2 regions of the Agromyces ramosus genome follow, and region 2 is predicted to be linked to the other one. Evidence: predicted binding sites of a transcription regulator. Region 2 holds the regulator's gene; the other holds the start of a gene.
The links. The regulator HspR, encoded in region 2, represses chaperone genes until heat shock. The targets are predictions, from matches to a motif close to AAGTTGAGTCNNNNNGACTCAACTT.
Positions count from the first base shown of each region.

Region 1 (7,654 bases), 330 kb from region 2:
ATCGCGACCTGGTTCGAGGTGCCCGGCGTCATCTTCAGCGCCCACGCGACCAGCATCGCGATCACGATGGCCACGAGGATGATCCAGCTGCTCTGCCCGAACACGAGTGAGATGCCGGTCGCGATGACCACGCCGAGGATCACGCCGATGCTGCGCTCGATGGCCTTGCCGAACGACTGGTTCACGCTCGGCTGCACGACGAGGAGCGCCGCGATCGCGGCGAAGACGGGAAGCGGCCCGGGGATCAGCCAACCGGCGATGAGCCACGCGGCGATCGTCGCGATCGCGGCCTTCGCGACCTGGAGGATCGGAACCCGCTTCGAGGCCCGGAAGGTGCCGGTGATCGCCATGTGCTCAGGCTAGCGCCGCGCGCTCAGCGGGCTGCGTGCTCAGGCCGTGGCGAGGTTCGTGGCGAGGTTCGCGGCGATCGCGGCGATCTGCCCGGCATCGATGGGGGATTGCACCCAGAGCGTGCGCCGGTCGATGCCGAGCGTCGCGAAGTGCTCGGGGTCGCCGCCGAGCGGGTGGTCGAGCTCGAGTGGTGCGAAGACGCTCACCTCGAACCCCTCGGGCGCGCGCGATCGGATCTCGGCGACGCGATCGTCGAGCTGCCCGTCGGCGACGAGATCGGCGGCGAGCAGGTTCATGCCGTCGGCGTGATCGCACGCGTACTCGATGGTCTCGGCCGTGCGGCCGCCGATCACGATGGGTGGCAGCTCGGCGCCGTCGGTGACCGCCATCGCCGCCGCGGCCGAGAAGTGCTCACCGTCGAAGGCCTCGCCGCGCCAGACGGCGCGCAGCACGGCGACGGTCTCGGTGAGCATCGCACGGCGCACGGCCGCGCCGGGGAGCGGCCGACCGAGCGCGGCGTGCTCGGCCGACCACTGGCTCTTCGGCGAGCTGCCCGAACCGATGCCGAGCCTGATGCGCCCGGGCGCGAGCGACTGCAGCGAGTTGATCGCGCAGGCGAGCTGCACCGGATGCCGGTTCGCCGGGTTGGCGACGAGCAGGCCGAGATTCACTCGTGACGTCGTCGCGGCGATCGCCCCGAGGGTCACGAACGGGTCGCGCGACCACGGCTTGCGGTCGACGAGTCCGCTGAAGTGGTCGTACGTCCACACGGTGTCGAACCCTCCCGTGTCTGCCGCTCGGGCGGCGTCGAGCAGTTCGGGGAGGTCGGCGCCGAGGGGTGCGAGCACGAGGTCGGTCTGCATCCGTCCAGTGAAGCAGCAGCCCGGGACATCCGTCATCCTGGACTTGGCACTCTCCCCATGAGAGTGCTAATTTTTAAGTACTTGAGCGGATGTCGCTCAAGTCTTGGGTTCGGCCGCACCGCGGCCACAGAGAGGAGTAGTCATGGCCATGTACTGGGACCCGTTCCGTGAGCTCGACCGCCTCGCTGCGAGCATGCTCGACTCGAGGCAGGGCCCCCGGGTGATGCCGATCGACCTGCATCGCGACGGCGACCACTACGTGCTCTCCGCCGATCTGCCGGGCGTCGACCCGGGCTCGGTCGACGTCGACATCGACGGGCAGCTGCTCACCATCCGCGCGGAGCGCACCATGCGTTCCGAAGAGGGCACGCAGTGGCTCGTGCGCGAGCGGCCGAGTGGCTCGTTCCTACGGCAGATCGCGCTCGGCGACGGACTCGACACCGGCTCGATCAGCGCCCACTACGAGAACGGCGTGCTGAGCGTCGTGATCCCGGTGAGCGAGCAGGCCAAGCCCCGCAAGGTCGAGGTCCAGAGCGCGCAGCACGCCGACCGCGAGGTCACCGCGAAGGCCGGCTCCGAGACGAGCTGACCGGAGCGGCGCGCCCGCGGCGCTCATGAACGGCACGACCCAGCCCGCTCCGCCGACGGCGGGGCGGGGCTCGTCGTGCGGGCTCCCGCAGGCTCATGGCCTGTCGGTGCCCGGGCATATCGTGGGGCCATGACGCCGACCACTGCTGACCTCGAACGCCTCGGCACCGAGTTCTGGGCCTGGCGAGCCGTGAACTCGTTCCGCTCCGCCGACGACATCCCGCGCATCGAACGGCCCGCCGACTGGCTGCCGCGGTTCGATCCCGACGGTGTGGCGGCGCAGCGGCGCGAGCTCGACGGCTTCATCGAACGATGGCGGGCGACCGATGCGTCGAGCTCGCCGATCGGGGCGCAGATCGATCACCGCCTCCTCGGGTCCGCCCTCGCGCGCGTGCACTGGGAGCTCGACGTGCTCCGCAACTGGCAACGCGACGCGGTGTTCCTCACTTCGCAGATCCTCGGGCCGTGGTTCGACCTGCTGCTCGCGCCCCCGCCGTTCGATGCCGGGCGTCAGGCCGGCCTCGTGCACGTGCTCGCGGCCATGCCGGCCGCCGTCGACCAGGCGATCGCGAACCTCGAGCGAGCGGGAGTCGCGACGCTCGCACGGGTCGCCGCCGCGTCGCTCGAGGGCATCGGGCCGCGTCTGGCCGAATCGGTCGAGGCCCTCGCGTCGTTCGTCGACACGGCAACGGGGTCCGCGCTCGCCGAGGCGCAGCCGGCCGCGAGTGCGTCGCTCACCCGCTACCGCGACTGGCTCGTCGAGGCTGCTGGCGCCGGCCGGCTCGGGCCCGACGTCATCGTCGGTCGCGAGGCGTTCGTGTGGTTCCTGCGGCACGTCGCGCTCGTGACCGCCGACCCCGAAGAGCTCGTGCGCGCTGCGCTGCACGACTACCGTCGCAGTGTCGTCGGCGAGACCGTGACCCGCAACCGTCACCGCGACGTGCCGCCCGCCCCGCTCGCCGCCGACATCGACGCGCTCGTCGCCGACGAGTCGGCGGCCGAAGCAGGCGTGCGCGCGTTCTACGACGGCGAGGGCCTGCTGAGCCAGCCCGATTCGCTGCGCCACTACTTCTTCGCGGCGTATCCGCCCTACCTCGCCCCGCTCGCCTTCCTCGGCGTCACCGACGACCTCACGGGGGACACGCGCCGTGAGCGCGATGCCGTCTCATATGTGCGCGAACCGGTTCCCGACCTGCCGTACTTCGACGCGGCGAACGCGCGCGACCCTCGCCTCGGCATCATCCACGAGGGCGCCCACAGCCAGCAGCTCGCGCTGGCCTGGGCGCACCCGAGTGCGATCCGCCGCCGTTACACCGACTCGGTCGCCAACGAGGGCATCGCGCACTACAACGAAGAGCTGATGCTCACGGCCGGCCTCTTCGCCGACGCCCCGCACTCGCAGACGACGGTGTTCAACTTCATCCGGCTGCGGGCACTCCGCGTCGTCGTCGACGTCAACCTCGCGACCGGCGTCTTCAGCCTCGACGAAGCCGTCGACTTCTTCGTGCGGCTCGTGCCGATGGACGTCGAGACGGCCACCGAAGAGACCGCGATCTACGTCGCGACGCCCGGACTCGCGATGTCGTACCACGTCGGCAAGCAAGAGGTGCAGCGCCTCCTCGCCGACGCGGTGGTGGCGAAGGGCGAGGCGTTCTCGCTGCGCGAGTTCCACGACTTCGTGTGGCGCAACGGCAACGTGCCGCTGTCACTGCAGCGCTGGGAGCTGCTCGGCGACCGGTCCGACGTCGACGCGCTCGACACCGCCGGGCCGTGGTTCGAGTCGCTTCCCTGAACGCGGAGTGCACCGCAGCGGGGCGCGCCGACGCTTCGCACTGACGGCGGGCCGTGCCAAGATCGCGGTGTGGCCGACCGATTGATGCTCCTCGACACCGCTTCGCTCTACTTCCGCGCGTTCTACGGTGTGCCCGACAGTCTCAAGGCACCGAACGGCATGCCGGTGAACGCGGTGCGCGGCCTGCTCGACATCATTGCCCGGCTCGTCACCGAGTTCGAGCCCACCCACCTCGTCGCCTGCTGGGACGACGACTGGCGGCCCCAGTGGCGGGTCGACCTCATTCCGAGCTACAAGGCGCACCGCGTCGAAGCGGTGGTGCCCGGTGGCCCAGACATCGAAGAGACGCCCGATCCGCTCGAGGCGCAGATCCCGCTCATCCGCGAGGCCCTCGAGCTGCTCGGCATCGCCAGGGTGGGTGCGGCGCAGCACGAGGCCGACGACGTCATCGGCACGCTCGCGACCGGGGCGAGCATGCCCGTCGACGTCGTGACGGGCGACCGCGACCTGTTCCAGCTCGTCGACGACGAGGCATCCGTGCGGGTCATCTACACCGCGCGCGGCATGAGCCGACTCGAGGTGCTGACCGATTCGGTGGTCGTGTCGAAGTACGGCGTGCTGCCCCAGCAGTACGTCGACTTCTCGGTGATGCGCGGCGACGCCTCCGACGGGCTGCCGGGCGTCGCAGGCGTCGGCGAGAAGACGGCGGCGTCGCTGCTGCAGCAGTTCATCGATCTCGACGGCATCATCGAGGCCGCGGCCGATGCCTCGGCGCCGATGTCCGCCACCATGCGCGCGAAGTTCGCGGCCGCTGCTCCCTACCTCGCCGTCGCCCCGACGGTCGTCGAGGTCGTCCGCGATCTCGAGCTCGGCGACTTCGACGCGAAGCTGCGTCCGGTGCAGGGCGACCGGCGTGCCGCGGCCGAGGCGTTCGCGGCCGAGTGGAACCTCGGCGGCTCGATGCCGCGCGTGCTCGCCGCGCTCGACGCCGTCGGCTGAGTCGGGTCAGCTCGACGCGTCGACGTCGCGCTCGCGATCGCGAGCCGCGTCGGGCGATGGCTGCGCGGTTCCGCTCTCACTGCTCCGGCCGCTCGGGCGAGGGCCGGCGCCCAAGCCGCCGTCGGGCCTGGCGTCGGGAGCGTCGGATGCGTCGGGCGCGGCAGTGGCATCAGTCCCCTCCGGTGCCTCGGGGTCGCGCTGAGCCGCGGCATCCGGATCCTCTTCGGGCTCGAACGTCGTGGGCTCGCCCGCGCCGATGCCCACAGTGCCGGGCTCGCTCGGAATCGTGCCGTCGCTGCCGAGGCCGCCCTCCTTCTTCGTGCCGTCGCCGGGGTTGCCTGCGGTGTCGCTCATGATCGTCCTCCTCGCGTGTGCATCCACGATCCACGATCACACGCGACCGTGGCCCGCGGCGCGGGGTTGACAGCGGGTGGGCGGCGTTCCGCCCCGCCGCGGGCTACGCCACCTCGAGGTCGGCGACGCGCGCCCGCACCGCCCACGCACGCGTTGCGAGCTCGATCGTGCCGTCGCGTCGGGCCGGCAGCCGTTCGCGCAGGCGTTCGCGTAAGGCCGCTCGGTGGGTCTCGTCGAGTGCCATCACGTATGCGGGTGCGGCGCCCTGGCCGCCGAGGAACGGCTCCCAGTAGTCGTCGAAGTCGGCGAACACGGCGTTCGCGTCGAGCGGCACGACCACGGCCTCGTCGCCCGTCGCCCGCGAGAACGCCTCGGCGAGTGCGTCGGGACGACACAGGGGGAACCTGGCGGACTCGTCGAGCGCCGCGTCATCCGGATCGAGCTCGACGGCGACGTCCCAGAACTCGCGCATCATGCGCATGCCCTCGGCGTAGTCCCAGACGTATGCGGCGACGAGTCCGCCGGGCGCCGTCACTCGCACGAACTCGGTGAGCGCGGCCTCGGCGTCGGGCACGAAGTTCAGCACGAGGCCCGACACGAGCACGTCAGCCGAGGCATCGGGCACCGGCAGGTGCGCCGCGTCGCCGGGCAGCAACGTCGCACGGTCGCCGAGCCGGGCTCGCGCCGTCTCGAGGAACCCGGCCGACGGCTCGACGCCCACGACCGACGCCGGGTCGCAGCCGTCGAGGATCGCCTCGGTGAGCGCACCCGTGCCGCATCCGACATCGAGCCAGCGGATGCCCCGGGGCACGTCGAGCCACCTTAGGAACTGCCCCGCGATCGGGCGGCTCCACCGCCCGACATAGCGCTCATACGCATCGCCCTGTTCCCAACGGTCGCTGACCTGCATTCTCACGTTCTACGCGCAGCGCGACCGTGGCGCAAGCGATCGCAGGGTGCGGTGCTGCGGCGCCGCAGGCTCAGGCCGCGACGCCGATCGGGCCCGACGGCGTGCCGGACCAGTACGACGGCGCCGGCAGCGTGATGCCCGCCGACGCGAGCCAGATCACGATGAAGGCGTAGACCATGATCGCGATCGTGAGCCCGCCGAACGCCATCGCGGCCGGCACGGCGAACGAGAGGCGCACGCCGAGCGCCCGGTATCGGGGCACCGCCATGAACGCGATCCACATCGACACCGCGGCGGTGCCGGTGATCCAGACGGTGCGCAGGGCATCGCCCTCGAGGGGCGCAGCGACGGCGAGCCCGAGCGACGCGAGCGCCATCAGGAAGCCGGTCCATGCGAAGAAGCGAGCGAAGCCGATGCCGCCGATGTCGTCGTCGCCGGTCCACCAGGGTCGCGTCGGGTCGCTCACGGCTTCACCCGGCCGAGCCGCACGAGGCTCTCGGCGGACGCGACGATCGCATCATCGGTCGAGCGCGGCTGCCAGCCGAGCACCCGCGTCGCCTTCTCGTGCGAGGCGCCCTGCGACCGCCGCAACTGTGGCAGCACCGCGCGCAGCTCGGGGTTGACCAGTGCGCCGACCCGCACCAGCCATCGGGGGAGCACTCGCGTGGGCACGTGCTTGGCGTCGCGCCCGAGCTGCTCACGAAGGAGGATCGCGAGCTCGTGGAAGGTGATGGGGTCGCCCGCCACGGCGAGGAACCGCTCGCCCGCGGCATCCGGATGTGTCATCGCACGCAGGTGCAGGTCGGCGACGTCGCGCACGTCGACCCCCGTCGTCGTTCCGGGCGGAACGGCCGGCGCTCGGCCGTTCAGGAGGCCCAGCAGCAGCTCGACCGACGTCGAGAGCTGCTGCCCGAGCGCCGGTCCGAAGATGCCGACGGGGTTCACGACCGCGAGCTCGAGATCGCCGCCCTCACGATCGATGAAGCCCCACGCGGCCAGCTCGGCGATCGTCTTCGACTTCACGTAGGGCGTGACGTTGCGGCCGTCGGGGTCGGTCCAGTCCTCCTCGGTGTACGGCCGGCCGGGGTCGGCCGCGTGCCCGTAGCCGACCGCCGCGAACGACGAGGTCTGCACGACCCGCCGCACGCCCGCATCACGTGCAGCCCGCAGCACCCGCAGCACGCCATCGCGAGCGGGCGCGATCAGCTCGTTCTCATCGGCCGGCTGGCGCATCGGGAACGGGGATGCCACGTGCAGCACGTAGCTCGCACCGGCGACCGCCTCGGGCCATCCGTCGTCGTGCAGGAGGTCGGCCGCGATGACCTCGACGCCGTCGGCCGACGCCGCAGCTCGCGGGCCGCCCGCCCGCACGAGCTGCAGCACCTCGTCGGCACGTGCCATCGATCGCACGGTCGTGCGCACGCGATGGCCCGCCTCGAGGAGCCGCACGATGCAGTGCGCCCCGACGAAGCCCGTGCCACCGGTCACCACAACGAGTTCGCCGCTCATGTCAGCCTCCTCCGTCGGACTCTACCTCCGGGCACCGGCATCCGGGCGTCGGCATCCGGACACGCGGGTGAGCCCGCCTCCTTCGAGGCGGGCCCACTCACTCAGTACTGTTGTGCGCTCAGCCGAGCGGGTTGGCGACGTCGACGGTCATGATGCCGCCGGTCGTCTGGCTCGTCACCGTCACGGTCACGCCGTGGCCCGCGACGATCACTCCGCCGAGCGGGTTGCTCGAGTGGAAGAACGCGTTCGGGTCGAGATCGGTGAACGTCGTCGTCTGCAGGCCGGTCG
Region 1 is NZ_JAUSYY010000001.1:1,245,715-1,253,368, reverse strand. Features, by position in the region: gene QFZ26_RS05835 (FUSC family protein) at 1-350, opposite strand, end outside; gene QFZ26_RS05830 (LLM class flavin-dependent oxidoreductase) at 390-1,214, opposite strand; gene QFZ26_RS05825 (Hsp20/alpha crystallin family protein) at 1,357-1,803, shown strand; gene QFZ26_RS05820 (DUF885 family protein) at 1,933-3,594, shown strand; gene QFZ26_RS05815 (5'-3' exonuclease) at 3,664-4,593, shown strand; gene QFZ26_RS05810 (hypothetical protein) at 4,600-4,947, opposite strand; gene QFZ26_RS05805 (class I SAM-dependent methyltransferase) at 5,051-5,857, opposite strand; gene QFZ26_RS05800 (hypothetical protein) at 5,928-6,323, opposite strand; gene QFZ26_RS05795 (SDR family oxidoreductase) at 6,320-7,366, opposite strand; gene QFZ26_RS05790 (immune inhibitor A domain-containing protein) at 7,485-7,654, opposite strand, start outside.
Region 1: QFZ26_RS05825 (Hsp20/alpha crystallin family protein) is a predicted target of HspR. The motif match lies at 1,293-1,317, and genes of this name have one in related genera.

Region 2 (7,654 bases):
TGACGCCGGGGCCGGACGTGACTCCGTGAGCTCGAGCGTCAGCAGCGCGGCAGGCAGGCCGGACTTCTCCAGATGGTGCGCCACCTGTTCGACGAACCGTCGCTGCGAGAGCTGTGCGGCCGCGACGTTCACCGCGATGCCGATGCTGCGACCGGCGCGCACGAGTGCCGCTCCGTAACGGCAGGCGGCTTCGAGCATCGCGTCGCCCACGGCGTTGATGGCGTCGCCGGCTTCGGCGAGCGGGATGAAGACGTTCGGCTGGACGACGCCCAATTGCGGATGCTGCCAGCGGCTCAGTGCCTCGATGGCGACCACCAGTCCGCGACGCACGTCGACCTGCGCCTGGAACCTCGCGGTGATCTCACCCCGGGCGGCGGCGAAGCCCAGCTCGCGCGTGAGCGTCTGACGGTCGTGCATGGATCCTCCCCTGGCCGTCGCTATTGCGGGGCCGATGGAATTCTGCGCGGCACGGGGAATGAGAGCAAATGGGCGACAACAGGACGCTTGATGCGTATACTCCCGCTCCTGCGGTCCGACGTCATCGTGCTCGCTCCGACGCCGTGACGGTGAACTTGGCGTTGCGGGCGACCTGCCGGGTCGGTCCGACGACGCGCTCGAGCAGCGGTCGGTATCGCAGGTGCGAGTTCCACACGCACCAGAGCTCACCGCCCGGCTCGAGCACGCGCGCCGCATCGGCGAAGAGATGGGCGGCGATGCCCGTGTGCAGCGCGGCTTCGGAGTGGAACGGCGGGTTCAGCACGATGAGGCGCTCGCTTGCGTCGCCCAGCTGTTCGAGCCCGTCGGCCTGGGTCACGTGCACCCGGTCGGCGAGGTCGTTGGCCTCGGCGGTGAGGCGAGCGGATGCCGCGGCCGCCGCCGAGCGGTCGGTTGCGGTGACCCGCAGGGCCGGTCGCGTGCGGGCGAGCCACGCCGCCACGACACCCGTGCCGCACGCGAGATCGACGGCCGTCGGGGCATCCGGCACCGCAGCGTGGAGCTGCTCGAGCAGGAAGCGCGTGCCGATGTCGACGCCGGCGCCCGCGAAGACGCCGCCGTGCGCGACGACGGTCACGCCGAGGTCGTCGTGCCGTTCGCCCCGGGGCCAGCCGGGCGCGCCCGGCGAGCGCTGCGTTCGCGGTCCGCGGGCGGTGAGCACGCGCGACTTCTGCCGGGCGTGCGACACGTCGACGCGGTCGAACCAGGCGGCGAGCACCTCGTTCATCGCGAGGGACATGTGCTTGATGCGGCCGCCGGCGACGAGCACGACGTCGGATGACGCGGCGCCGGCCATGAGGCCGGCGAGCTCGTCGAGCCGATCGAGCGATCGCGGCAGTCGCAGGAGCACGAGCCGGGCGCGGCTGAAGAGCTCGGGACCGAGCGGCATCGGCCGAACGGCGCCGGCGAGGCCCGCGTGCTCGGCGTTCATGGCGAGCGCTCGGGCACCCGTGACGAGGTCCTGATGCACGCGGACGTCCCGCGCTCCCGCCGCCGCGGCACCGAGTGCGAGCGCCCCATACGAGTCGTCGACGACGACGATCTCGCCCGGTCCGGCATCGCCGATGAGCCCTGCCGCTTCATCGAGGATCAACCGGTCGGCGGCATCCGACGCCTCGAGCCCACGCCCCTCGACGTCGGGGCGGCGCCGCAGTGCGCCGAAGTCGAAGGGCATGCTCCAAGGGTACGCCGCCGCCCGCCGTCGAGCGCGCGTGCCTGATCACGCCGGATTTCTCTCTGGGTGCGGCTCCCGGCGGGGTTTGCTACCCTCAGTGCCGCATGCACGACGCACAGATCGGCGGACGACGGGCGGCGCGACGAGAGATCGCGACGCCCGTGCCGCGCACCCCGACTCGAACGCGTACGCCGAGGCGTTCGCTCGCGGCCGCGGCCGTGCTCTCGGTGCTCGGCATGCTCGCCGGCGTCGCCCTCGTGCCGCCACCGCAGGCCGGTGACGCGCTCCCCTTCGCCGCCGCGGATGCCCCGCACCTGGGTGACGTCCAGAAGCTCGACGTGGCTGCGGATGTCTCCGTCCCGGCCGTCTCGCACGAGTCGTACGTCGCCACGACCGGCGAGAAGACCCTCGTCGCCGGCGGCACGAACGTCGACTGGGCCAAGCTCGTGCTCGTCGAGGGCGGCTGGCCGCTCACCGAGGAGAACATCACGTTCATGATGCGCTGGATGCGGCAGGAGAACGGCCCCGACAACTGGTGGAACCGCAACAACCCGCTGAACAACGGGCAGGGTTCCGGCGGCGGCTCCGGGCTCGGCAGCTACCCGACCCTCATCGAGGCGGCCTACTACGCGGCCGAGAACCTGCAGTCGGGCCGCTACCCCGCGGTCGATGCGGCGCTCGCCCGCGGCGACTCCGCCGACGCCACCGCGCAGGCGATCTGGGCTTCGGCGTGGGCTTCGAGCCACTACGGGTACGGCACGCACTGGAGCTCGCGACCGTACGAGGTCGTCGAGGCGCCGCCCTCGGCCTGGGGCCGCTGAGCCCGCCGGCTACTCGCGCTCGAGCGGTCGCCAGACGACGACGGCGTTCTCGCGACGCACCCGGGTGCCGGCGCGGAGCGAGACGACCTCGCCTTGGGAGCCTGCGGCGAACACCCGCCGGCCGGGGCGGTTGAGCATCTCGTCGGCGAGTGCCGCCTCGAGCTCGCGCACCCGCGTGCGGAGGTTCGCGACCTCGTCTTCGAGCCCGAGCACCCGGCGGATGCCCTCGAGGCTCACGCCCTCACTCGAGAGCTGCGCGATCTCGCGAAGCTGTACGACGTCGCGCATCGAGTACCGCCGGGACTTGCCGGCGGTGCGCGTGGGCGAGACCAGGCCGAGCCGGTCGTACTGGCGCAGCGTCTGCGGATGCATGCCGGCCAGCTCGGCCGCGACCGAGATGACGAAGAGCGGGCTCATCTCGTTCATGTCCATGGCCTAGCCCTTGGCCTTCGCGATGAGCTCGGCGCGGGGGTTCTCGTCGGGCAGCTCGGCCACGAACTGGGCGAGCTTCTCTTCGGCGGACTTCGACAGGTGGGACGGCACCGCGACCTGCACGACGGCGAGCAGGTCGCCAGTGCCCTTGGAGGTCTGCACGCCCCGGCCCTTCACGCGAAGGACGCGGCCGCCCGGCGTACCGGGAGCGACGCGGAGCTTTACGGGGTCGCCCCCGAGCGTCGGCACCTGGATCGTCGCGCCGAGTGCGGCCTCGGCGAAGGTGACGGGCACGGTCACGCGGAGGTTGAGCCCGTCGCGCTCGAAGACCGGATGCTTGCGCACGTGCACGGTGAGGATCAGGTCGCCGGCCTCGCCGCCGTCGGGCGACGGGTGGCCCTTGCCACGAAGCTTGATCTTCTGACCGTCGGCGACCCCGGCGGGAATGCGCACCGTGATGGGGCGGCCGTCGGAGGTCTCGAGGGTGATCTGCTCGCCCTTGGTGGCCGTGATGAAGTCGAGCGTCGTGGAGGCGATGACGTCGCGACCCTTCGAGGGACCGCCGAACCCGCGATAGCCGCCCGTGGTCTGGCCGAAGCGCCCGCCGCCGAAGAGGCCGCCCAGCAGGTCGTCGTACTCGCCGCCCTGCTGGAACGTCTGTCGGCCACCGGGGCCGCCGCCGAACATGCCGCCGAAGACGTCTTCGAAGCCACCGCCGGCGCCTCCACCGCGCGGGGCGGTGAACCGGGCGCCGGACCCCATGGCGCGGATCGCGTCGTACTCCTTGCGCTGCTCGGGATCGGAGAGCACCGAGTGCGCCTCGCTGATTTCCTTGAACTTCGCCTCTGCAGCCGCATCGCCCGGGTTGGAGTCGGGGTGGTACTTGCGCGCGAGCTTGCGGTAGGCCTTCTTGAGGTCTGCGTCGCTCACGTCTTTGGAGACGCCGAGCAGCTGGTAGAAGTCCTTGTCGAACCAATCCTGGCTGGCCACCGGCACCCCCTCTCTCGAGTCCTGCTGAAAGTCTGTCTGAAAATCACGCCGGCCGGGTGGCGTCGGGCGTCCAACGCCACCCGGCCTGCGGGAGGTGCCTACTGCGGCGTCTTGACGACGACCTTCGCCACGCGAAGCAGCGTGCCGCCGAGCATGTAGCCCGTCTCCACGACGTCGGCCACCGTGTCGGTGTCGACCTCGTCGGACGGCTGCTGGAAGATCGCCTCGTGGCGCTGCGGGTCGAACGGCTCGCCCACCTCGCCGAAGGGCGTGAGGCCGAGCTTCTCGACGGCGCCGCGGAGCTTCGCCGCGATCGTCGCGAACGGCGCATCGCCCTCGAGGTCGCCGTGCTTCTCGGCACGGTGCAGGTCGTCGAGCACGGGCAGCAGCACCGCCACCGCCGCGCCGACCGCGCGCTCGCGCTCGATCTCACGGTTCGCCTCCGTGCGCTTGCGGTAGTTCGCGTACTCGGCGGTGACACGCTTGAGGTCGGCGAGGTGCTCGTCGCTCGGCTCCCGAACCTCGGCGTTCGCCGCGTTCAGGATGTCGTCGACCGTGAGCACGTCGTCGGCCTCGGCGTCAGCCGATTCCGTCGAATGGGATGCCGCGGCATCCGTCGCACCGTCGGCCGCCTCGGGAGCGCCCTGCTCGGGTGCCTCCTCGGCTGCGGCATCCGGCTGACGAACCTCACCCGTGTCGGGGTCGACCTTGCGCTTGTCGCGAATGACCGGCTCTTCGTGGTTCTGGTTCTGCTCGTCGGACATGGCTACTTCTTGTCTTCCTCGTCGTCGATGACCTCGGCGTCGACCACGTCCTCGTCGGACTCGGGCTCGCCCGCGGTGCCCGACGCGTTCGCGTCTTCGCCAGGGTTGGCCGAGGCGTCGGCCGCCTGGCTCTGCGCGTAGATGGCTTCACCGAGCTTGCCCTGCGATTGCGTGAGCTTGTCGAACGCGGTCTTCACCGCGTCGTCGTCTTCGCCGGCGAGTGCGCTCTTCAGCGCGTCGACATCGCCCTGCACCTCGGACTTGACGTCTGCGGGGAGCTTGTCGTCGTTGTCCTTGATGAGCTTCTCGATCGAGTACACGAGCTGCTCGGCCTGGTTGCGGGTCTCGGCGGACTCCCGGCGCTTCTTGTCTTCGGAGGCGTGCTCCTCGGCGTCGCGGACCATGCGCTCGATGTCCTCCTTCGGCAGCGAGGAGCCGCCGGAGATGGTCATGCGCTGTTCCTTGCCGGTGCCCTTGTCCTTCGCCGACACGTGCACGATGCCGTTGGCGTCGATGTCGAAGGTGACCTCGATCTGCGGGATGCCCCGCGGAGCCGGCGCGATGCCGGTCAGCTCGAAGGTGCCGAGCGGCTTGTTGTCGCGGGTGAACTCGCGCTCGCCCTGGAAGACCTGGATCGCGACCGACGGCTGGTTGTCGTCGGCGGTCGTGAAGGTCTCACTGCGCTTCGTGGGGATGGCCGTGTTGCGCTCGATGAGCTTGGTCATGATGCCACCCTTGGTCTCGATGCCGAGGCTGAGGGGGGTGACGTCGATGAGCAGCACGTCTTTGCGCTCGCCCTTCAGGACGCCCGCCTGGAGGGCCGCGCCCACGGCGACGACCTCATCGGGGTTCACGCCCTTGTTGGGCTCCTGACCGGTCTCTTTCTTCACGAGGTCGCTGACGGCGGGCATGCGCGTCGATCCGCCGACGAGCACGACGTGCGCGACATCCGACAGCTTGATGCCGGCCTCGCGGATGACGTCTTCGAAGGGCTTCTTCGTGCGGTCGAGCAGGTCGGTCGTCATGTTCTCGAACTCGGCGCGCGTGAGCGTCTCGTCGAGGTTCGCCGGGCCGTTCTCGGTGAGCGAGAGGTAGGGGAGCTGGATCGAGGTCTTCATCGAGGAGCTGAGCTCCTTCTTGGCCTGCTCGGCAGCCTCCTTCAGGCGCTGCTTCGCGATCTTGTCGTTCGAGACGTCGACCCCGGTGGTCTCCTTGAACTTCTTGATGAGCCAGTCGACCACGCGCTGGTCCCAGTCGTCGCCGCCGAGGCGGTTGTCGCCGGCGGTCGCCTTCACCTGGATGGTCGAGAAGTCGTCGTCTTTGCCCACCTCGAGGAGCGAGACGTCGAACGTGCCGCCACCGAGGTCGAAGACGAGGATGAGCTCGTCCTCCTTGCCCTTGTCGAGGCCGTAGGCGAGCGCCGCAGCGGTGGGCTCGTTGATGATGCGGAGCACGTTGAGGCCTGCGATCTCGCCTGCCTCCTTCGTGGCCTGGCGCTCGGCGTCGTTGAAGTACGCCGGAACGGTGATGACCGCGTCGGTGACGGTGTCGCCGAGGTACTGCTCGGCGTCGCGCTTCAGCTTCTGCAGGATGCGCGCCGAGATCTCCTGCGGCGTGTACTGCTTGCCGTCGATCTCGCTCGACTTCCAGTCGGTGCCCATGTGGCGCTTGACCGATGCGATGGTGCGGTCGACGTTCGTGACGGCCTGGCGCTTGGCGGTCTCGCCGACCAGCACCTCGCCGTCTTTCGTGAATGCGACGACCGAGGGGGTCGTGCGGAAGCCCTCGGCGTTCGCGATGACGGTGGGCTCGCCGCCCTCGAGGACCGCGACGACCGAGTTGGTGGTGCCGAGGTCGATTCCTACTGCACGTGACATGTGTATTCTCCTTCTGCCAGGGGCGTTCGCGAGCGGATGCCGCGTGCTCCATCGGCGGTCGGCTCGGCCGTCGTGGCCGCAACCGAAGTCTGTTCACCGGGACTTGAGTCCCGACGACTCAAGTGTTTCAGCGGCCTCCGGACGTGTCAAGTTGAGGCGTCGAAAGTTGAGTGTACTTGGCTCAACTCACAGCGCACGTTCAGTATTCCGCTTGGCAGCGGCGACGGCGACGGCGACGAGCGACGACAGGGCCGCCGGGATGCGCGACTCCTCGAGCGCCTCGACGAAGACGGGGGCGAACAACACCTTGCGACCGCTGTGCGTGCCCATGAACCGTCGCAGCTGTGCTTCCACCGGCCTCGGCCGCTGATACGGCTGCTGCTGGAAGGTGCGGAAGCGGGCCAGCTCGCCATGCTCGGCGAGCAGCTGCTGCACGCGATCGGCACCGAGCGCGCGGATCAGCTCGCCCTCGAGATCGGGGTCGCACGCGAAGAAGCCGATCGACGCGAGATCGGCATCGGCCGCTCCGAGGCCGGCCCCGGCGACGGCGCCCCGCACGTAGGCGGCCTCTCCGACGTCGAAGAGCCCGACGATGCGTCGGGGAACCGGATCGCGGGCGAGCAGCGCCAGGTGATGATGCAGATTCGTGATCCCGTGCATCGAGACCACGGCAGCGCCCGCTGCTGCAAGATCGTGGCCGAGGCGCCTGGCGACGGCTTCGACCGCGAGCCGGTCGCTCTCGCCCTCGACGAGCACGACGGTGACGGATGCCGCATCCAGCTCGCCGCCCCACATGAGATCCGACCCTACCCGCACGCGCGACGAGCGTGCGCCTTCCTCTGCACCCTACGAATCGCCCGTGGCCGCGTCGGGCAGCGCGTCGGCCAGCTCGCGCCGGGACCGGGCACCGAGCTTGTGCAACGCCTTGGACATGTGGCTCTCGACGGTGCGCATCGAGAGGAACAGCTCGGCGGCGATCTCCTTGTTCGTCAGCCCCGCGGCCGCCAGCTCGGCGACCTCGCGCTCTCGTTCCGAGAGTTCGACACCAAGTGACCGCCGGCCGCCTCGCCACCGGGACGGGATGGCGATGCCGTGCTCGCG
Region 2 is NZ_JAUSYY010000001.1:1,575,610-1,583,263, forward strand. Features, by position in the region: gene QFZ26_RS07415 (EAL domain-containing protein) at 1-417, opposite strand, end outside; gene QFZ26_RS07420 (class I SAM-dependent methyltransferase) at 539-1,669, opposite strand; gene QFZ26_RS07425 (hypothetical protein) at 1,774-2,490, shown strand; gene QFZ26_RS07430 (heat shock protein transcriptional repressor HspR) at 2,500-2,916, opposite strand; gene QFZ26_RS07435 (DnaJ C-terminal domain-containing protein) at 2,926-3,912, opposite strand; gene QFZ26_RS07440 (nucleotide exchange factor GrpE) at 4,011-4,676, opposite strand; gene dnaK (molecular chaperone DnaK) at 4,679-6,553, opposite strand; gene QFZ26_RS07450 (TOPRIM nucleotidyl transferase/hydrolase domain-containing protein) at 6,740-7,369, opposite strand; gene QFZ26_RS07455 (helix-turn-helix transcriptional regulator) at 7,400-7,654, opposite strand, start outside.